2 regions of the Halobacteroides halobius DSM 5150 genome follow, and region 1 is predicted to be linked to the other one. Evidence: a T-box and tRNA genes for the amino acid it is inferred to sense, from the RefSeq annotation. Region 1 holds a T-box; the other holds one or more tRNA genes.
What was found. The T-box of region 1 lies ahead of ileS (isoleucine--tRNA ligase). A T-box ahead of a tRNA ligase gene usually reads a tRNA of that ligase, here a tRNA-Ile.

Region 1 (11,862 bases):
ATTCTTTTAAAGAAGGGGGCGCTAAGAAAATAAAAATGCCACCATCAAACTTATCTCTAACCTGTTTAGCACCTTGAATATCAATTTCTAAAATAACATCTTGCCCAGCTTCTAAAGTTTTATCAACATATTTTTTAGGTGTCCCATAATAATTATTATGTACCTTGGCCCACTCTAAAAATTCATCTTTTTTAACTAAAGATTTAAATTCATCTTCTGAAGCAAAGAAATAATCTTCACCATCAACTTCACCTTTTCTAGGTTCTCTAGTAGTAGTTGATATAGAATAACATATATCATTATAGTCTTTTAATAGAGCATCTAAGACTGTTCCCTTACCTACTCCAGATGGCCCAGATAGAATAAATAAGTTTCCCTTTTGTTCAAGCATTCACTTTCGCTCCTTCCAAATTAATCATCACTGTTAGCGTCATCATTTAAACGTTGAGAAACGGTCTCAGGTTGAACAGCTGATAAGACAACATGATCACTATCAGTAATAATAACAGCTCTAGTTCTTCGACCATACGTAGCATCAATTAACATCCCTCTATCTCTTGCATCCTGAATGACCCTTTTTATGGGAGCAGATTCAGGACTAACAATTGCAATAATTCTATTTGCTGCTGCAATATTACCAAATCCAATATTAATCAATTCGATTGACATAATTATCCCCCCTAAATTAAACCTTACAGTATACTCGATTTTATATGTAATTATCTGTAAAAGTTATATTGATTATTGTTTTTTAAACTACTTAATAATATAACATATTTCTAAGACATTTTTCAAGTTAAGTTCAGGCTTAATATTGATAAAAAAGCAAATAGGCTTGCAATTTGAAATCAAATTGCAAGCCTTTAATTTATTGTAACTCTTTAACAACTTCTAAACATTCTGCACATATATCAGAATGCTCTTCATTCTGACCTACTGTTGGACTATAATTCCAACAACGATCACATTTTTCACCTGGTGCTTGAGTAACTGCTACTTTAATATCTGTATTTTGACCTGTATAAAGATTTTCCTCATTAGCTTCAGCATTTGGTGTAGCTAATGTAAGATCAGAAACTATTAATAATTCAGCTAAATTTCCAAAGTGATCTAATAACTGGTGCTGATCTTCAGTAGGATATAATTTAACTGCTGCATCTAATGAATGGCCTACTACTTTTTCTTCCCGGGCCAATTCGATTGCTTTAGAAATATCCTTTCTAATCTCTAAGAATTTACTCCACTTCTCAGCTAACTCATCATTTAAATATTCTTCATTAACTTCTGGCCAGTCAGTTAAGAAGATACTTTTAGCTTCCTTACCTTCAGGTAGGTTTTGCCAAATTTCTTCTGCTGTATGAACTAAAATTGGTGCTACAATCTTAGTTAGAGTAATTAAAATCTCATACATAGCAGTCTGACCAGATCGACGCACTCGATCATCTTTTGCTAGTGTATATAATCTATCCTTTAGTACATCCATATAGAAAGAGCTCATCTCTACAGTACAAAAGTTATGCACAGCATGATAAACTTTATGGAATTCATAAGATTCATAAGCATCCTCAGCAACTTTTAATAATTCTTGTAACTTCATTAGTGCCCACTGATCAATCTCAGTTAGTTCTTCACTAGCAACTGCATCTTCTTGCGGATTAAAATCAGATAAGTTACCTAAAATATAACGAGCAGTATTTCTGATTCTTCTGTACACTTCAGAATTTTCACTTAAGATTTTATCAGAAATTCTAACATCTTCTTTAAAGTTAGAAGAAGCAACCCATAACCTTAAGATATCTGCTCCATATTGATCAATTACTTCATGTGGGGAAACTACATTACCAACTGATTTAGACATCTTTTTACCATTTTTATCGACAGTAAATCCATTAGTTACAACTGCTTTATAAGGAGCTTCTCCCCTAGCAGCAATAGAAGTTAGTAAAGAAGAGTTAAACCAACCTCGATACTGATCAGTTCCTTCTAAATATAAATCAGCTGGTCGATCTAAGATATCATAATTCTCTAGTACAGAAGCATGGCTCGCCCCTGAATCAAACCAGACATCCATAATATCATATTCTTTAGTAAAGTCATTATGACCACAATCTCCACAACTAATTTCCTCTGGCAAGATTTCATCTACATCTTTTTGGTACCAACTACCAGACCCTTCATTAGCAAATAATTCTTTAACAGCTGCAATACTTTCTTCTGTAATTAATGGCTCACCACAATCATCACAATAAAAGATAGGAATTGGAACTCCCCAAACTCTCTGGCGTGAAATACACCAATCATTGCGATTTTCAATCATATTAGCTAGTCTTCCTTCTCCCCACTCAGGGTACCAATCTACTTCCTTAACAGCATCTAAAGCTTCATCTTTAATATCTTCTACAGAAGCAAACCACTGTTCAGTAGCTCTAAAGATAACTGGATTTTTACATCTCCAGCAATGTGGATAAGAGTGATCAATAAAGTTTAAATTCATTAATAAATCATCTTCTTTTAATAACTCAGTAACCTTAATATTGGCTTTATCATAATGCTTACCAACAAAATCTTCTCCAGCTTCCTCAGTAAAGACACCTTTATCATCCATTGGTGCATATACATCCAAATCATATTCTTGCCCAATTACATAGTCTTCATGACCATGTCCTGGAGCTGTATGAACACAACCAGAACCTTGCTCTAGCGTAACATGATCTCCTAAAATTAATGGTGACTCTCGGTCAAAAAATGGATGATTACAAATAACACCTTCTAACTCTTCACCTTTAAATTCGGCTGCAATTTTATAATCTTCAATATCACAAATTTCCATCATCTCAGCTACTAATTCTTTAGCAGCTACTAATCTTCCCGTCTCAGTTTCAGCTATTACATACTCAAAATCTGGATGAATAGAAATAGCTTGATTAGCTGGAATAGTCCACGGAGTAGTCGTCCAGATTACTACATAATCATCACTTGTTAACTCTTCTCCACCTAGTACTTTACCTTCTTTGACAGGGAATTTAACAAAGATAGATGGACCATTAATATCTTCATATTCAATCTCTGCTTCGGCTAAAGCAGTCTCACAATTTGTACACCAGTGTACAGGCTTTAAACCTCTAAATAATAATCCATCTAAAGCCATCTTACCGAAAACGTCAATTTGCTTAGCTTCATACTCTGGTTGAAGAGTAATATAAGGGTTATCCCAGTCACCCCAGACTCCTAGCCTTTTAAATTGCCCTTTTTGCCTCTCAACATAATTTAGAGCATAATCTTTACACTGGTCTCTTAATTCGGGAATAGATAGTTTTTCTCTCTCATCTTTATCTAATTCACTAGTTACTTTATGCTCAATTGGTAACCCGTGAGTATCCCACCCTGGAACATAAGGACTTTGATACCCTTGTAAATGATAGTATCTAGTTACAACATCCTTTAAGGTTTTATTTAAAGCATGTCCGATATGAATATCCCCATTAGCATATGGTGGACCGTCATGTAAAATAAACTGCTCTTTTCCTTCTCTTTGTTCTAGTGCTGCTTTGTAAATATTATTCTCTTGCCAAAACTTTTGAAATTTAGGTTCACGTTCAGATAAATTGGCCCGCATTGGAAATTCCGTATCAGGCAAATTTAAAGTGTCTTTATAACCCATTTTTTACACCCCTCTTTTTTAATTTAACAATTCCTATTTATTATAAACAAAAAAATAAAAAACCCCTCCCCAGAAGGGACGAGATTATAATCGCGGTACCACCCTAATTAGCATATAATAATATGCCACTCAATACAGGATAACGGTCTGTGGCCGATTCTTTCTACTTGAATTTCAAAAAAATAGCTAAGAGGTGATCTTCAATATTGCTTCTATTCCTAGGCTTCCACCATCCCTAGTTCGCTATAATTTTCACTATATTTACTCTCCTCTATTTTCGCCTATAAACTATATTCATTTTGAACTCATTATATTATAATTACATCTAATCGTCAACTGTTATTTAAGATTAAACATTATAGCCTATCTAACATCCTAGTAACTATCTGGTAAGAATGGCTAGCAGCTACCTTAACAAATTCATCAAAGGAAATATCAGCCTCTTCATCTGCACTATCAGATATAGACCTAATAATCACAAATGGAGTATCATTTAAATAAGCTACTTGTCCTACTGCTGCTCCCTCCATTTCAGTACAGAAACCACCAAATGTTTCTTTAAGCTCCTTTACTTTATTCTTATTAGCAATAAACTGGTCACCAGATAAAATTCGTCCTGTTACCACTTGAATATCCTCTTGTTTAGTTACTTCTTCTCCTATATCTTCTGCTAAAGAAATTAAATTTTTATCAGCTGCAAAAGAAACTTTATCTAGCTCTGGTATCTCCCCCACCTCTCGATGACCAAAAGCAGATGCATCCATATCATGTTGTACTAGATCAGTAGATATTACTATATCCTTAACCTCTAAAGTCGTATCAATAGCCCCTGCTACTCCAGTGAAAATAATCTGGTCTACATTTAATTGATCAATTAAAATTTGAGTACAGATTGCAGCATTTACTTTTCCAATCCCACTTCTAACTAATACAACCTCTTTATCATGCAAAATTCCTTGATAGAAATCCATCCCTGCTTTATGCAATGTATTTTGTAGCTCTAAATCATCTCTTAATAATTCTATCTCTATTTCCATTGCTCCAATAATTCCTAACTTCATCTATCTTCCCTCACTTTAAATTAGTTTATAACTCCGACTTAAGAATGATACTTAATTGATATAAAGAGCAATTGACAATGGACAATGAACAATTTACAATTAAACTTCAAAATCGTATAAACCCTTGGTTTATAAAGGTTTTAAGGGGTTCTAATTGTCAATTGTCAATTGTTAATTGCTTTTAAGTCGCAATCATTGTCTTAACCTTAACTCCTTTTATATTTCCTAACTTTCCTGCTAATGCCCCTAGTTGATCGTTAGTTCCATCCACAATTAAAGAAATAATATTTAAATCTTTACCTTGATAAGGAATCCCCATCCGGCCTACAATTATATCTCCATACTGACTTAAAATATCATTTACTTTTTTGGCAGCTACTTCTCGATTATTAATAATTACTCCTACCACTGCTATTCTTTGGCCCATTTATTATTCCCCCTTCATTTTATCCTTAATAATCTCTAATTCAACTTCTTCATCATCCAATAATTCCAAATAAGAATTTAATAGGGTTTTAAACTTAATCTTAAATAACTTTTTAGATTGAATTAGTTCTTTATACTGTTGATATTCCTCTTGTGCCTTATCTTGAGCATCTTTAATAATTTTATCCGCTTTAATTTCTGCCTCTTCAATAATTAATTCTGCCTTTCTTTCTGCTTCTTCTTTTTTACTGCTTGCTGTTTTCTTAGCTGTATTTATTGTTTCTTGAACTGATTCTTGTAAAGCAATCTGTTCTTGTTTACATCTATCTACCTCTTTTTCTAATTCTTTTACTCTTTTCTCTAATCTTGTATTCTCTTCTAATACTTCTTCATAATAAGTTGCTACCAAATCTAAAAATTCAATAACCTCTTGATCATCATAAGACCATAACCCAAATGTTTTATTAAATTCTTTATTATAAATATCTTCTGGATTTAATGACATTTTTGCTCCTCCTATAGATAACGTTTTAATCTTAATTTAATCCTACCTCGGCGTGATTTACCTAAGATCTCATCTATTTCTACTCTCCCTCTCCCTCTTATAGACAGAATATCATCTGTATCAACCATATAAGAGGTATCATCAACTATCTTCCAATTCACCTTCACACTACCTTTTTCTATCTGTTTACTCATTTTACTGCGTGAAGTAGAGAAACCAGAACTAGCTACAGAATCTAGCCGCAATGAAGCAACAGTATCTCTGATTTCTTTAGTTCTTTGTGGTTCAATTCTCAATTCTGTAGTAGAAATTTCTTCTACTTGTACACCTATTTGGTGCACTTGTTCTAGATTTAACATTATAAAATCTTTTATCTGCTCGGCTATTATAGCTTGACACCCTTTTTTATAAAGGACTAAATCACCTACTTTCTTTCTTTTAATCCCGGTTCCTAAAATAGCTCCTAAAAAATCACGATGACTAACTTGTTGAAACTTGAATTGGCCCGTAATATTTAATACAGTTAAAGGTGGATCAATCATATCAGGTATGTAATAGTCAGGAACTAAAGCCAGCATCTTTCTCTCGGCTTTATTATAACCTCCGTACTCTAAATACTTTAAATCTCTAATCTGGGCCAAAACCGGCTTAGCTATATATAATTGACGTGGATTTAAAAAATCTGTGAAAGTAGGTTTATGATCTATAAGTGCTAATTCAGCTTTATCTAATATCTTATCTACATTACTAGCTTCTTTACTATCTAAATGACTTAATAGTTTCTCTTTATTAAACATTAAATCCCTCCGTTATATAACTTGCATCAGCTATTTATTTTACTTTTTTAATACTTCTTTAAGCTAAATATAATAATAACTGAATTAATCCATCTCTAATAATATCAAGGGCCAAATAAGCAATCAATGGTGATAGATCAATTCCTGGTAAAGGAATCATTTGTCTAATAGGTGCTAAAACTGGTTCCGTTGCTTGGTAGATAAAACGCATAAACTTACGCATAAATTGATGGTCAGTTGGTGGTTGAACCCATGAAGCTATTATTCGAGCTAATAAAATAAAACTATAAGCTTTATAAGCTAGATTAACTAAATTGATTAATACAAACATTTTCTCACTCTCCCCTCAATTCTTTTGACTTAGCTGTTGCTGATTCTACTGCTTGGTATAAACTAGAGCGTAAACCTGTTTTCTCTAATTCTTTTAATCCAGTAATAGTTGTCCCTCCAGGAGATGTTACTAAATCCTTTAATTGCGCAGGATGTTTTTCTAACTCTTGTACCATTTCTCCAGCGCCTAACAACGTCTGAATAGCCAATTTAGAAGCAACTTTTCTAGGTAAGCCTACATTAACACCTGCATCTGATAAGGCTTCTACAATCATATAAATATATGCCGGACCACTACCACTTAATCCTGTTACTGCATCCATTAAATCCTCTTTTACTTCTACTATCAAACCTACAGAACTAAAGATCTCTTTTACCACTCTACTTGCATCTTCAGTAGCTGCTTGACCTAAAGTATAAGCCGTAGCTCCACTACCAATTAAAGCAGGCGTATTAGGCATTAATCTCACTACTGGTACATCAGTAGATAAGTGCTTCTCTAATTGTTTAGTAGTTACTCCTGCTGCAATAGAAAATAGCTTTTGGTAAGGCCTAATCTGTTGTCCTACCCTACCTAATATTTTCTTAACTACTCTTGGCTTAACAGCTAGTACAATATAATCTACTTGCTTAACTAATTCTTGGTTATTGTTAGCTATCTGTACTTGATACTTATTATGTAAACTTTCTACTCTCTCTTGGTTAATATCACTAATATAGACTCTATCTGCTGAAAACAATTCAGCCTCTAAGATTCCTGTTATCAATGCCTCAGCCATTGATCCCGCTCCAATAAATCCTATTTTTTCTACCATAAAAACACCCCTTTAGTCATCATAAGTTATTTGGACTGTAGAAGGAACAAATAAAAATACATCCTTTCCTATCTTTTCTGAACTACCATCTAAAGCATAAACAGCCCCACTAATAAAATCAATAATCTTAACTGCATCCTTAGGCTCAACTTTATATAGTCTAATTATAACTGAATTATTATCCTTTAATTTATCAACTATTTTTTGCACTTCAGCAAATGAGTTAGGTTCTATAATTGTTACATTTTCATTTTCTAAGCTAGTCTTAGTTTCAATCACCTGAGACTCATTCTCTTCTACTGTCGATAGTTGGGGATTAGAAAAGCCAAAGACTTTACCAGCACTAGCTACTACCTCATCTATTAAATCCATCATTTATAATCTCGAGCTCCAAAGATTCCTCTACCAATTCGTACAATTGTAGCCCCTTCCTCAATTGCTATTTCAAAGTCATTTGTCATCCCCATTGATAATTCTTTCATCTTAATTCCTGAAATTTGCCTAGCTTTAATCTCTGTAAATAATTCCCTTAACTCTCGAAAATAAGGGCGTACTTCTTCAGGGTCATCTACGTAGGGCACAAGAGTCATTAACCCCTTTACTTGCAAATAATCTAAAGTCGCTACTTTAGTTAAAAAATCATTTATTTTCTCTGGAGCAAGTCCATATTTATTTTTATCTTTAGCAATATTAACTTGGATTAATACATTCATTTGACGGTCAGCTTTTTGAGCTCGATCTTCTATCTTTTTAGCTAGCCTTAAACTATCTACAGAATGAATTAATTTGCAGTTTTTCATCCGGGCCAAGTACTTAACCTTATTGCGTTGTAAATGTCCAATCATATGCCAATCCAAATGGGGCATTGTTTCATATTTATCTCTTAGTTCTTGCACTCTACTCTCTCCAAAACTTATTATTCCTGCCTGGCTTACTTGTTTTATTTTATCTAAACTATGAGTTTTAGATACAGCTACTACTTTAATATCTTCTGGATTACGTCCAGCTTTTAGAGCAGCCTCTTTAACTCTCTCTTTAATCCTTTTTAGACGTTTTTTTACTTGCTGCATATTACCCCCTCCTCCCTATATTATAAAAGTAGGGGCCAAATAATTCAAACCCCTACAAAGAAATAGCAGCTATTTCAGCTAACTTTGATCTTTCCCCTTTTGATAAAGTAATATGTCCTACTATCTCTTCATCTTTCATTCTCTCTACTACATAAGTTAAACCATTACTATTAGTATCTAAATAAGGATGATCAATTTGATAAGGATCTCCTGTTAAAATGATCTTAGTATCATTACCAACTCGCGTAATAATCGTCTTTATTTCATGAGGAGTTAAGTTTTGAGCTTCATCAACAATTATAAATTGATTAGGAATACTCCTGCCTCTAATATATGTTAATGCTTCTAATTCTATTAGATTCATTTCCTCTAAATCAGCTATCACATCAGAAGGATCTCTTTTATCTCCACGAACTAAATACTCCATATTATAACGATAGGTAAGCTTTTGATGTTATCTCCAGCCTTTCCCCCGTTCCACACCACACATGAAATTTTCATTATCATGTGGCGTTCCATCAAAGTCTTAAGCTACTTCGATACAATCATTTCCTACCTTAGAACGAAATTTATTGAGCTTACTTAGGGTATCATCGTCTAGCCAACTCTCAAGCATTTCTAGGTATTTACAAATTGTTTCCTTATTTTTCGCATGAATTAATTTATGAACATTTCGTGTTACTAGAATCAAATTTCTATAGTTATCTCCACCACCATCATCTCTAGCTTTCTTATGATGGCATTCTATATTTCCAATATTTAATGGTTTTCCTGTTATATAACAACAACCATTTTGCCCTGAATATCTGGCTATACGATTATCATTATATTCTACAGTTTCACCTTTGATAGGGTTTTTAACTAAATAATTTAAAATGTGCGGACTTGCATATTTTAAATTATTATGAATTTTCTCCCTACCCTTTTTAGTGTAATCACATATATCTTGTTGAAAACTGTTCGGTGGTTTTGTGATTACACCTCTAATTGGAAATATTTTAATTCCTGCTATATAATAAGGCTTAAAGTTGTAATGTCCATAGAATTTCTTGTATGTCCTAGAGATGTGTCCCTTTTCACTTAAATTTGTTCTAAGTCGATTCTTTAATGTTCTTGCGACTTGAAAGGCGATGTCTCCAAAATCTAAACTAACATGTGTTGCCATCGAGTAATAGTTGTGCATTCCTAATATCATAGCATTTAATTTTGAGGCTTCTTTAGCTGTTGTATCCTTTTCAATAGATTTAACTTGTTGTTTCAACTTTTTAGTTAATCTATCCTTTGTATGCTGTGTTAAATTAGACTTGCAAACATATCTATTACCCTTTTTAATGGCTTTAAATTTAATCCCAAGAAACTTTGAATAATTAGTTTTGAGATTAGTAATCTTAGTCTTTTTGTCACTAACTTCAAGATTTAATCTTTCATCTAACCATTCTATTATTGCTACTTTCATTTTGCTAGATGTTTCATAGTCCCGACAAAATATCTTAAAGTCGTCAGCATATCTTACTATATAACATTCTTTAAGATTTGTCTTCTTTAATGCTCTATTTTTATGGCATTGTCGTTTATAATTAAAGTCTGTATCAAAGGTTTCCCATTGGTTAGAGACCCACCAGTCTAGTTCATTTAACACTATATTAGCTAAAAGAGGAGAAATTATTCCACCTTGAGGTGTTCCCTTTTCAGGTATTTCTTCACCCTCTATTTCAGCTCTTAGTAAAGCACTAATAATTGATATAAATTTTTTATCATGGATTCCCATAGACCAAATTTGTTTCAATAATTTACCATGGTCAACATTATCGAAGAATCCTTTAATATCAACATCTACTGTATAGTGTAATTTAACTTGGTTGACTAAGAACATACTTCTAGCTATTGCGTGTTTGGTAGAACGATTAGGTCTAAAACCATAACTGTGATTATGAAATTTTGCCTCACAAATAGGTTCTAAAACCTGTTTGATACATTGTTGTACTAGTCTATCCTCCATTGTCGGGATACCTAATGGTCTTTTCCTTCCATCAGGTTTTGGAATATACACCCTTCTTACTGGTTGTGGTACATAATATTCCAATCTATTTCTAACATATTTCACTAACTCATTCGTTTTCCAGCTAGCTATATTATTAATTGTTGTGTTATTTACTCCACTAGTAGTACTTCCTTTATTGTTCTTAATTGTTCGATATGCTAGTAATATATTTTCACGCTTTGTAATTAGCTCTATTAAATTCTTGAAGTTATGACCTTTATTACTTCTTCTATATAGTTCATCAAACATCTCTTGGGTTCCATAGTATTCATTATATCTTAACTTTGCTTTCTTACTCTCAATTCTACTTCCTTCCAAGGTATCCATAAGTCGGTTATTTTCTCCTCCCTTACAGGAAAAGATTTCGCCTTTCTTAGTCTCACAAGAACCTTATGACAAAATGATATATCTAGTAGTTAAGACTTTTGACTATTGGCTATTTAATGCCAACACTATCACCAACATTAAGATATGTTATGAGTTACATATCACTACTTCACAGGTATTAAGACCTCAATATTGTTGGTTTCCCCAGTTCCAAGAGACCTTATCCTTTACATACACCTTTAGATACTTCCTATAAGCCTGTATAGAATAAAATACACCCTTTAAGTGTATTAGGATTTTTCATATACGATATCCTTACTCATCCCTCTATACCCCAGACTTAGCTGATATAACCATTTCTAGTTATTCCCATTTTAGACCCGTACATTCGGAAGTTCGTCAGGTTCTAACGAACCATTCTTATCTTAGGTGTTTTGTGGACATCCGAGGTATCAGTTATACCACCCGACTAAGGTAGCTTTCGTATAATTACGATAACCTTCCCCCGACTTCACCGAGCTTATCACATCATAGTACTTAATTACTATGGTGCAATTCGGAGTATTAATGCCAACCCTTCAGGGCGTTACCCCATCATTTGATTGGTTTGGTCTCTTAGTTCTAACATTATCAAAAGTTAGGTAACTCTTTTCAAGCTACAACTGGTCGCACATCAAAAATGGGTTCCATCCATGGTCTTAGTTTTTCCCTTTCACTACCTGGTAAATAGCCTAGATCTTTACCCATTGGTACAATAGGTCGAGCAACTATTAACTTTTCATAATCCTTTGCCTCAACTACCTTTTGTAACCCAGCAGCTAGAGCCAAT
Region 2 (11,862 bases), 460 kb from region 1:
CTTGATGTGAGTAAAAAGAAAACTAAAATCACCAACCTTAAGAGAAGTTACACAAAATTTTTGGGTATTAAATTGAAAGTTGTTGAAAAAGGCAATAAATATGTATGCAAATCTAGAATAGCCAATGGAGTTAAAAAGAAACTTGCTGATAAACTCAAGCGTCAGATTAATAATATAAAACAAGAAACAACACCACAACAAGTGTCTAAGTTAAATTCAATGATACTTGGTATGCACAATTACTACTCTATGGCTACACACGTGAATATTGATTTTTCAGAGATTGCCTTTTTAGTCAATAGAACCTTAGAGAATCGTCTTAGTCCGAATAGAAAGGGAACTGAGTCAAAAGCTTTCAAGAAACTCTATGGAAGTTATAACTATAAACCTTATTGTGTGACAGGTATCAAAATATTCCCAATAGCAGGTGTAACCACAAGTCCTCCAATGAATTTTAGTCAGGACATATGTGATTATACACCAAAAGGTAGAGAAAAGATACACAAGAAACTAAAAAGTGTATCACCAGTTGTACAAAGATATTTGGTTGAAAACCCTGTACAGGGTCAGTCAGTTGAGTATAATGACAATCGAATTGCTAGATATTCAGGGCAGAATGGTTGTTGCTTTGTAACTGGTAAACCTCTGACAATAGGTAATATTGAGTGTCATCACAAAAAGCCACGCAGTATGGGTGGTAAGGACACATACAGAAATTTATGTTTAGTAACAAAAAATGTCCACAAATTGATACACTCAACTAAATCTGAAACAATTAAACGTTATTATGATAAGGTGAAAGGTTACTTTGATGAAGAAATCCTAAGTAAGCTCAATAAATTCCGAACTAAGGCAGGAAATGATTGTATCGAACTATCTTAAACTATGATGGAACGCCGTATGAGGTGAAAGTCTCACGTACGGTGTGAAGAGGGGGAAAAGCCAGAGATAACCTCAAAGGCTTACCTATCTCTATAGTTAAGTTGGCATACAAGTAAACTATATAATACTGTAAACTATCAAATTAAAAACAATGAAGAAGTTAAACCTATCTATACTCGATTAGAAAAACAGTTTAAGCCTAACTGGCACACAGACTATCTGCATTCTCATAATAGACAACAGCTTTTTAAACAATTAGCCCAAGATTGGAAAAGTTACTTTAATTCTATAAAAGATTACAATAACAACCCTAATAAATACCAAGGTCAACCTAAACCACCCAATTTTAAATATCTAAATAGCAATCCAAGTGAAATTATTTTTACTAATTTAGCTACCAGAGTTAGAGATGGAAACTTGTTACTATCCTTATCTAAAGAGATGAAATCAAATTATAATGTAAAAAGTTTTAAATTTGAATTGCCACCAGCAGTTCAAAGCATTAGTAATTTAAATAATCTTCAACAGGTAAGGATAAAACGAGATAATCTTTCTAAAGACTGGTATTTGTTAGTGATCTATAAAGTTGAACCTAAAGATAAACCCCAGGGCAACAATATAATGGCTATTGATTTAGGCCTTGATAATTTAGCTACCTTAACCTTTAAAGATAATCCTAAAGGTTATATTATTGATGGTAAGAAGATTAAATCAGAAAACAGATATTACAATAGAAGAATTTCTAAACTTCAAAAAATCAGAATGAAACAAGTAGGTAGTAAAAAATTTAAAGACACCAAACAAATTAAAAATTTTAGATTAAAAAGAAGAAATTTTGTTGCTGATTATCTTCACAAAGCTAGTAGAAAGATAGTTAATCTAGCAATTAAGAATAAGGTATCTACTATTGTAATTGGAGATATATCAGGTATTAAGCAAAATAATAAGCAAAATAAACATTTTGTAGCTATCCCAATTCAAAGGTTCAAAGATTTAATAGAATATAAAGCAAAATTAGAAGGTATTAAAGTTATTTTTCTTAATGAAGCCTACACTTCTGGTTGTTCTGCGATAGATGAAGAAAGATTAAGTAGAGCTGACTATGATAAATCTAGACGAATAACTAGAGGTCTTTTCAAGTCTGGTAATAAAATAATCAATGCTGATATAAATGGTAGCTTAAATATAATGAGAAAATATTTAAAGAATGGTACTCCCAAAATGGTAAAACAGATTAGGGATATGGGACTTGTGGACACTCCCGAAAGATTAAGGGTATCCTAGGTTTTAACTAGGAGGAAACTTAAACACCAAACATCTTTCAAACTCACCTAGTAACATATAGCTATCTTAGTATATGTGAAGTAGTAAGAAGCCTCCGTTGTTTATCTCGGAGGTTGTTCACCATGTCATCTTTTGAAGGTTTGATTCCAAGCGATCCTGTTTTTTACGCAAATTATGGTTGGAGTGCTTATGAAGTGTTATCATCTGATGAAAAATTTAACTATTATTAAGTTTTTGAGTACTAATTTAATTTCATTGAATTAGTCAATTTATAGTTTTTAAAAATGCAACGATAGTGATAATAATTAAAAAATAAAAATTTTACTTATCATTTAATATTTACTGATAGCGTAAAAAAAGTATAGGTGAATTTATCCAAAAAATTAGAAAAGAGCCACTCCTTTTGATAAGGTATTGTTAACCACAACAAAACCAAAGAAAGGAGATGGCTCTTATGGACAATATTATACAACAATTTGAGGAAAATATCAGCATTGAATTAGAAAAAATATTAAAAGAGGTGCTATTAGATTCAGGAAGGGATATATCAGAAGTAATAAATTTAATCAAAAGTAATCTTGATGAGTTAGGTAGAAAGCTTTCTAAATGGGTTATAGAAATAGTAGATGAAACAATAAAGGAAAGTACTAAAAGAAAAAAAGAATGGAAGATAGTAAAAAAGAAACAAAGAAAATTAATGACTAAGTTTGGGGAAGTGAAGTATAAAAGAAGATATTATCGTTCTAAAAGCAGTGATAAGTATAAATATTTAGCAGAAGAAAGATTAGGAATAAAGAAATATCAAAGGATGGATAGTTCGTTAGAAGCTGAATTAGTAGATTTAGCATCGGAAAATGCTTATAATAAGGTAGGTAAAGAGGCAGTAGACGATTTAGAAATAAGTGACCAAACAGTGATGAATAAGGTAAGAAAGCTAGGGCAAATAGAAAACAATGAATTAAATGAAGTAACAGAAAAACGGGAAGTAAACTGTTTGTATATAGAAGCAGATGAAGATCATGTAGCTTTACAAAATGGGAAGAAATCAATGCCTAGATTAGTTTATATTCATGAAGGAATAAGTGAAGTTGGAGATAAGAGAGAATTAAAGAATAAATACTATTTTTCTGGAGTATATAAAGATTCAGAAGAGCTGTGGTTAGAAGTACTGGATTATATAGATGAAAATTATAAGTTAGAGAAAGTGGAAAAGATCTTTTTACTAGGGGATGGAGCACCATGGATTAAAAGCGGCTTAAAGTGGCTTCCTAAGTCTAAATACATATTAGATAGATATCATTTAATTAAGTATTTTAGGAGAGCTAGTAGATATGGAAGAAAAGAAGTTAAAGAAAAACTGTGGAGTGGATTAGAAGAACCAGACCAAGAGTTAGTTAAAGAAGCTTTTAGTGAATTGATATCTAATGAAGAAAATGAGAAAAGAAAGAGTTTAATTAGAAAATCACGTCATTATATTTACAATAATTGGGATGGAATAGTGAATTATACCCAGGATAAAGATGCAATTGGTTGTAGTGCTGAGGGACATATAAGCCATATATTGGCAGATAGATTAAGTTCAAGACCAATGGCTTGGTCAAAGACTGGTGTTGATCAAATGTCTAGATTACAAGCATTTAAGTTTAATGGTGGAAATAAAGAAAAACTGAAAGAATTGTTTTTGAGAAAGGAAGAAAAAATAAAAAAAGAAGAAACTTTAACAGAGATTGAATCTAAAACGATAAATAGTAAGTTAAAAAAGAAGTTTGCTCAATCTAAGAAGAATATACCTAGCATAAATATAGGAAGAAGAACAGGTTTAACTAGAGCTTTAAAGGCAATTGTTTGATTGGGAAAATAATTTTTAACTATTAACCTATAAAAAATTGATGCTATCATATTTACTGATAATCTTGAATATGTATTATAAATGTATTATAATTTTAGTTAGCTTAAGCAAAAGATGTCGAATTTAAGGAGAGGATGTAGTAGATGAGACCTTTAATAGGAGTAACTAACTATTATGTTGATAGTAATGAATTAGGGGCTTTAGAAGATAGGACTCGAGGATTTACAGGACAAGATATGGCAATGTGCACAATGGATTATCTACGGGGGATAAGACAAGCAGGTGGTATTCCTATTATGTTAAGTCATATAGATGATGAAGAGTATTTGGATAATATTGTGCAAAGATGTGATGGTTTTTTATTTAGTGGTGGGGCTGATGTTGACCCACAATTATATGGTGAAGAACCGATTAAGGAATGTGGAGCAATTACCCCTAAAAGAGATAGTTTTGAAATAAAACTGTTAGCTAAGGTGCTTAAGGAGGATAAACCAACCTTTGGTATCTGTCGAGGAATGCAATTGATTAATATATATTACCAAGGAACACTTTATCAGGATTTGACAGCTTATAATGATCAGACAAACCATCATAGAGGATTAAAATTTCCTAAGTGGTATCAGATTCATGAGGTTAAATTAGAGGATAATTCTCAGATTGCCCAAGCTTTTGGTAAGACTGAGATTAAGACTAATAGTTTACATCATCAAGTACTAAAGGAGGTGGGAGAGGGTCTAGAAGTAACTGCTAGAGCTAATGATGGGATTGTTGAAGCTATTGAGGATAAGAGCAAACAGTTTTTATTGGCAGTTCAATGGCATCCAGAAATGATGTTTGAGAAAGTAGCAGAGCAGAGCAAATTATTTGATTATTTTGTTGATAATGTCAAAGATTTAATGTAAGACTTATAAAAGTTATAGAATTTGAGGAGGAGAGAATATGGAACATTATGGTTTATTATCTTTATTGCCGACTATTGTAGCTTTAGGCTTGGCTATTTGGTCTAAACGAGTAATCGAATCATTATTAGCTGGGTTGTTAACAGGAGTATTAATTATGGATACTATGGTTAATGGATTGGGCCACTCTATTTTATTTGCTATCCCCAATCTATTTGATGTGATTGTAGGTCATCCTGCTAATCAGGAAGCAGGTTTACAAGGAATAGGAATCTTAAGTGGTACAAGTTTACCTAAAATCTTTATAGTAGTTTTAATGTTGGGTTCTTTTATTACTGTATTAGAGAAATCAGGTGGGGCTCTTGCATTTGGTGATTGGTTGGCTAAGAAAGTAAAAACTAAGCAAGGAGCTCAAACTGCAACCGGAATTATGGGTTGTTCATTGTTTACAAGTTCTTATTTTAGTTCTTTAGCAACAGGTACAGTCTTTAGGCCAATTTATGATCGAATTAAAATTTCTCGTGAAAAATTATCATTTTTCTTAGATGCTACTGCAGCTCCGATCAATGTTTTAGTACCAGTTTCAGGTTGGGTAGCGTATATGACAATCTTAGTAGAGGAGAATCTGCCGAGTGTAGAAAATGGAATTGCAGGTTTAGTAAAGACAATCCCATATAATTTCTATAATATTTTTATGATAATTTTTGTATTTTTATTAGCTAATAATATAATTAAAGATTACGGGCCAATGAAGAAGATAGAAGAAAAGTATGCTCGAGGAGAGATAGACTATAATGATAACGAAACTGATTCTGTAAAAGATACAAAAGATGGTAATGCATCTGATATGTTATGGCCTCTAGCTGCATCAGTAATTTCTTTGGTTATTTTAGGCTCTTGGAACTATACTTTAGCTAGTGTTCCTTTCTTTAGTAAATTAGGAGTACCATCAATTCCACTAGGAAGTCGGGATATGTTACTAATTAGTTTTAGTTTAGGTTTAATTGTAGCATTTATTAAATATGTATTTAGTGGTTTAATGAGTGCTGAAGAATTTTTGGACGAGGCAATAGATGGTACCAAATCAGCAATTACAGGTGGTATAATTATTATATTAGCTGTTACTTTAGGTGATATGGTTCAGGTAGCAGCACCAGAGGGATTAGGAGGAGCTAAGTATATAGCAGCTATAGCAAAAGGTAATATTTATCCTTCGATACTTCCGTTTGCTACGTTCTTTATTTGTGGGGCTATGAGTTTCTCTTTAGGTACTTCTTTTGGGACTTGGGGTATTATGATGCCTTTAATAATGCCAATTGCTCTAACAGCTGGTGTGAATCCATTTTTAGCAGTAGCAGCAGTTCTATCTGGAGGAACTTTTGGTGATCATTGTTCACCAATCTCTGATACTACTGTAATGTCTTCTATTGGAGCTGGTTGTGAACATATGGACCATGTAAATACACAACTTCCGTATGCTCTAACTGTAGCATCAATTGCTTCAGTATTCTTTTTAGTAGCTGGTTTTATAGTTTAATTACGAGAAGGTACTATGTAATAAAGCATAGTACCTTTTTTTATTGTAATAATTTAAGGAGGTAAGATTATGGAATCTAAGATAAGATTACAAGAAAAAGTAAAGCATTATAAAGAAGAACTAAATAATGAAGCTTTAGCAGAGAGATTTCACGGGCCAATGGATCGTAGAGCAAGAAATCCATTTCAAAGAGATTATGCCCGGATATTATATTCTTCATCCTTTAGAAGATTACAAGGTAAGAGGCAATTATTAGGGGTTCGAGATGATAAGTTTTTTAGAAATAGGTTAACTCATAGTCTAGAGGTTGCTCAGATTTCAAGAGCTATTGCTGAGAGATTGGGGTATAAAAAAGAAGAGATCTATGTTGTAGAGAGTTGTGCTTTGGCCCATGATATTGGCATATCTCCTTTTGGGCATTATGGAGAGGAAATTTTAAATGAATTAAGCCAAGGAATTGGAGGATTTGAAGGCAATGCCCAAAATTTAAGGGTGCTAATGAATTTAGAGAAAAAAAGGCCAGATGAAAAAGGGTTAAATTTAACTTATCGTACTTTATTAGGAGTAGTAAAGTATTTTAAAAAGTATGATGGTCAGACTAAAAAATTTATTTATGATCAAAATTATGATCAATTAAAAGAAATCTTAACTAAATATGATCTCACCCAAAGAACTTTAGATGTTCAAATTATGGATTTAGCAGATGAAATAGCTTATGCTGCTCATGATTTGGAGGATACATTAAGTATGAAATTATTTAATATTGATGAAGTTTTATATGAGTTTCAAATAAAGTATGGCAGAGAAAGTATAGCATATCAAAAGCTGACAAAGGCTGTTAAGCAAGCAAGAGAAGTAGCTAAACAAGGAGAAATTTATAATTCATCTGAAGAATATAACTTCTTATTTAACAAGGAGTTAACCTCTAATTTAGTTAATGAATTGATTTGTGATCTTGATTTAGTAAAAGTTAATAAAAAACATAAGCAAAAGACAGGGACAGAACATAAGTATGAATTAGGCTTTAAAAAGCTAGCAAACTTGGCCCAGGGACTTAAAGATATAACTTTTGAGTGTATTAATCGTACTGATTTAATTAAAAAGTATGAAAAATTGGGGGAGAAAGTAATTAGAGGTCTATATAAGGTATTTAGTGACCAAGATTTTAATGCAGATAGCCGTTTTTTACCAGTTGAGTTTAGGGCCAAAGATGTTAAAAAGAGAAAGAGATTAATCATTGATTATATTGCAGGAATGATGGATAAATATGCAATATCTACTTACGAAAAGTTTTATGGAGCGGGGAGCTTAGATGGTATCTATGAATAGGTATTAGGTTAAAATTTATTAAAATAAAACAGACTGCCTTAAGGCAGTCTGTTTTAATAAGTATGTATGGTGGACCTGGGAGGATTTGAACCCCCGACCGATCGGTTATGAGCCGATTGCTCTAGCCAACTGAGCTACAGGTCCATGTAAGTGTTTTGTGCTGTTCCCTTATCTGCGACGTTTATTATTGTATATGAAAAAAGGGTAGATGTCAATAAAAAAATTAATTTTTTTACAAGAAAACTAAGGCTAAACACATTAGCTAAGAAAATATCATATAAATATTATTAGAATTCGATTGTTGTAGAAAGGGGGATAACATGAATTTATTGAAAAGATTATTTCTAGGATTAAGTAAAGTAGCATGTGCTAAAGTCATAGGAGGACCACTAGCACCTAAGATAGAGGGAAGAGTTTATTTTAGAGAAGTTTCTAAAGGAACTATTGTTACAGTTAGGATATCGGGGCTACCTTCTTATCAGCCAGGAGAAGGAGGTAAAGATCCTATTGGGCCGCATGGTTTTCATGTTCATGAGCGTGGTAATTGTGAAGTTGGTGATCCAGAAGATCCTTTTCAGGCTGCTGGAGGACATTATAATCCTCATGGTGAGCCACATGGTAATCATGCAGGTGATCTACCTAATTTATTCTCTAATAATGGAGTAGCTAGAATGCAGGTTTTTACTAATGAATTTCAACCAGAGGACATAATTGGCAGAGCAGTAATTATTCATCAAAATCCAGATGATTTTAGGACTCAACCTGCTGGAGATGCAGGTAAGAGACTAGCTTGTGGGATTATAAAGTGGTGTTAGAGTGGTTTCTATCAGAATTTATTCCTCTGGTTTGGATATAATATTAGTTAACAGTGTATAATGCACAATTTATAGTTGAGATTAAAAAATCATAGTTTTGATTGTAAAACATAAATTATACACTAATATATGGAGGGATAAGATGTTACGAGAAAGAAGGATTAAGGATTCAAATGTAGTAGTAGGGGAAGGATTAGAAGGAGAGGTAATCCAATGGTCACTAGATCAGTTATCTATTAATCAAACAATAGGAAATCAAGATCAAGTTACGATTATACCTAACTGGGTAAATAATAATGCTCCAGAGACAGGTACAGTAGTTGGCCCAGAATCTTTACGCCAGTTAATTCAGTATATTAAAGCTTTATCCCCAGCTAAGATTGTAGTTGCAGCAGGATCCGGAGGTACAGAGACTACAAAAGTATTTCAACAGACTGGATACCAAAAAATTATTAAGGAAGAAGGAGTTGAATTCATTGATTTAAATTATGGGCCCTATAAAGAGTTTGAAATTGATCATCCTATTATAAAGAAAATAAAGCTTAATCAATTATTAACTGAGACTGACTTTATGATTTCATATACTCAAATTAAACATCATGAAGAAGCAACTGTTTCTTTAGGAATTAAGAATATAGCTCTCTCTTGGCCCCCAGCAGAAATTCATGGTTTTCCTAAGGCTGGTCTAGGAATTCATGAGTATTTACATCAATTCATTACAGAAATGGGTAAACTGATTCCCATTGATTTAACTATTTTAAGTGGAGATCAAGGTATGGTAGGTACTGGGCCATCAAATGGGAAGCCAGTTAATGCAGATTTAGTAGTAACAGGGACTGACCCAGTAGCAACTGATGTGGTAGGGGCTAGGTTATTAGGATTTAGACAGCAAGCAATTCAGTATTTGCATACTTTAATTAGAGAGCAAGTTGGAGAAGGAGAATTAAATAATATGAATTTGCTGGGGATGCCACTTAATCAAGCTGAAAAGAAATTTAGTAAAGCTGCTTATGATTATCAGATAGTAGTAGATAAAAAGAAATTAAAGCCATTACATTTAAGAAGTAGAACAAAATAAGAGTTTAAGGAGCAGTTTTTGATACTGCTCTTTTCTAATGCACACTTCCGTTTAATATGAATAATATAGTATGAAGGAGGGGATAGTGTGTATGATTTAAAGATAAAAAAGGAATTTATAATAATTAAAGGGAATAATATAATAGATGAACGAGAAGCTCAGAATTTATGTAACAAGGTAGTAGAGATACTAACTGAGCAGTCAAGAATTGATGGTTTATTATTAAATCTTAAGCAGGTGAACTTGGCAGAGAGTAATTTTGATATTTTTATTCAGAGTTTAACAAAGTTGGACTTAAAAAGAATTGCCTTGATATTGAATGACCCAGTTTCTAGCTTTAAATTTCGCTTGTGGAGGCGGAGATATAAAAAATATGCATTACTTAAACAATTTACCACTTTAGAGTCAGCAAAAGAATGGATTAGTACTTTGGAATAAAGGAGAACTGATATGATTTTAGTGAGTGCATGTTTATTAGGTCAAAATTGTAAGTATAATGGTGGCAATAATAATAACCCTAAATTACAGAAGTTATTTAAACAAGAAGAAATAATTCCTGTTTGTCCAGAGAAGCTAGGAGGGTTAGCTATTCCTAGGCCTCCAGCTGAAATTAAAGGTGGCAGAGGAGAAGATGTATTAAGAGGTCAAGCTAAGGTAGTTAATAAATTAGGAGCAGATATTACACAAGAATTTATTAAAGGAGCCCAGAAAACACTAAAGATAGCTAAGCAAAATGATTGTAAATTAGCTATTTTAAAAGCTAGGAGTCCCTCTTGTGGTAGTCAAAAAATTTATGATGGTAGTTTTGTAGGTGAGAAGAAGAAAGGACAAGGTATTACAGCTGCTTTATTGGCCCAAGAAGGAATTAAAATAATTAATGAAGAAGAATTAAATAAACTAGAGGAGTGATTGATAGTGAATATTGTATTATATCAACCAGAAATTCCTCCAAATACTGGAAATATAGCCCGGACTTGTGCTTGTACTGGAGCTAGTTTACATTTGATTAGACCGTTAGGTTTTTCAACTGACGAGAAAGCTGTTAGGAGAGCTGGGCTAGATTATTGGGATAAATTAGATATTCATTATTATGATAGTCTTAAAGAATTATTTGAAAAATATCCAGAGCATAATTTTTATTTCTCTACTAATTTTGCTGATAATCATCATACAGAAGTTAGTTATCAAGTTGATGACTTTTTAGTCTTCGGGAAAGAAACAGCAGGGTTGCCAGATTATATTTTAGAGGAATATCCTCAACAGTGTATTAGAATACCAATGAGGGATAATATTAGATCGCTTAATTTATCTAATTCAGTAAGTATCGTTTTATATGAAGCTTTGCGACAGGTTGATTTTCCAGAACTAATTTAGGAGGTTGAGAATGGAGAATTTAGCTTATGTTAATGGAGAGTTTATGGAGTTGCGTCAGGCAAAGATCTCAATTGAAGACCGTGGTTTTCAATTTGGTGATGGAATTTATGAAGTAATCAAATTATACCAAGGGAGATTGTTTAAATTAGAAGAGCATTTGGAGAGGTTATTAACTAGTGCTACAAGCATTAATCTAAATTTAGATTATACTGTAAATGAGTTAAAAGAATTATGTCAAGAAGTATTATCCTGTAATCGAACTAATCCAAGAAGTAAGTCAGGTAGTTTGTATCTTCAAGTAACTAGAGGCGAAGCTCCTAGAAGCCATAGTTATCATGATGGAATAGAGACCACTCTAATTGCATATTTACTTCCTGCTAAATCAATTTCTAACCAATTAAGAGAAAAAGGAGTTAGTGTGATTACTATTCCAGATAAAAGATGGGGCTACTGTAATATAAAAACTATTAATTTATTACCTAATATTTTAGGGAAACAACAGGCTAAAAAAGCAGGGGTTTATGAGGCAGTTTTTGTTGACGATAATAAAGTAACTGAGGGCACTAGTAGTAATATTTTTATCGTTAAAAATGGAATGATTTTAACCCATCCTGCTAATGAAAATATTTTAGGTGGTATTACAAGACAAGTAGTATTAAAGTTAGCTAGAAATAGATTTAAAGTAAAAGAGAAGCCATTTACTGCGTGTGATCTATATCAGGCAGAGGAAGTATTTATTACTAGTACAACTAAAGAAGTATTAGGGGTTACTAAAGTAGATGATAAAGAGATTAATGGCGGACAAATAGGAAGGG

Region 2: it has a tRNA-Ile gene. The T-box ahead of ileS (isoleucine--tRNA ligase) is inferred to sense a tRNA for this amino acid. The anticodon was not compared.

What each region holds. Positions count from the first base shown of each region.
Region 1 covers NC_019978.1:829,267-841,128, reverse strand. Annotated here, with positions in the region: gene gmk (guanylate kinase) at 1-391, opposite strand, end outside; gene remA (extracellular matrix/biofilm regulator RemA) at 412-669, opposite strand; gene ileS (isoleucine--tRNA ligase) at 869-3,661, opposite strand; T-box leader at 3,733-3,948, opposite strand; gene HALHA_RS04200 (5'-methylthioadenosine/adenosylhomocysteine nucleosidase) at 4,018-4,722, opposite strand; gene HALHA_RS04195 (TM1266 family iron-only hydrogenase system putative regulator) at 4,904-5,149, opposite strand; gene HALHA_RS04190 (DivIVA domain-containing protein) at 5,153-5,653, opposite strand; gene HALHA_RS04185 (photosystem II electron transport protein, Sll1252 family) at 5,665-6,450, opposite strand; gene HALHA_RS04180 (YggT family protein) at 6,509-6,781, opposite strand; gene proC (pyrroline-5-carboxylate reductase) at 6,786-7,595, opposite strand; gene HALHA_RS04170 (cell division protein SepF) at 7,608-7,970, opposite strand; gene HALHA_RS04165 (YggS family pyridoxal phosphate-dependent enzyme) at 7,967-8,665, opposite strand; partial or broken gene HALHA_RS04160 (PhoH family protein) at 8,718-9,095, opposite strand; gene ltrA (group II intron reverse transcriptase/maturase) at 9,192-11,033, opposite strand; gene HALHA_RS04150 (PhoH family protein) at 11,685-11,862, opposite strand, start outside.
Region 2 covers NC_019978.1:365,086-376,947, forward strand. Annotated here, with positions in the region: gene ltrA (group II intron reverse transcriptase/maturase) at 1-882, shown strand, start outside; partial or broken gene HALHA_RS01755 (RNA-guided endonuclease InsQ/TnpB family protein) at 979-2,166, shown strand; gene HALHA_RS01760 (ISLre2 family transposase) at 2,621-4,015, shown strand; gene HALHA_RS01765 (gamma-glutamyl-gamma-aminobutyrate hydrolase family protein) at 4,159-4,917, shown strand; gene HALHA_RS01770 (Na+/H+ antiporter NhaC family protein) at 4,955-6,451, shown strand; gene HALHA_RS01775 (deoxyguanosinetriphosphate triphosphohydrolase family protein) at 6,521-7,780, shown strand; tRNA gene HALHA_RS01780 (tRNA-Ile) at 7,848-7,924, opposite strand; gene HALHA_RS01785 (superoxide dismutase family protein) at 8,101-8,595, shown strand; gene HALHA_RS01790 (DUF362 domain-containing protein) at 8,738-9,673, shown strand; gene HALHA_RS01795 (hypothetical protein) at 9,761-10,111, shown strand; gene HALHA_RS01800 (2-thiouracil desulfurase family protein) at 10,124-10,582, shown strand; gene trmL (tRNA (uridine(34)/cytosine(34)/5-carboxymethylaminomethyluridine(34)-2'-O)-methyltransferase TrmL) at 10,583-11,047, shown strand; gene dat (D-amino-acid transaminase) at 11,058-11,862, shown strand, end outside.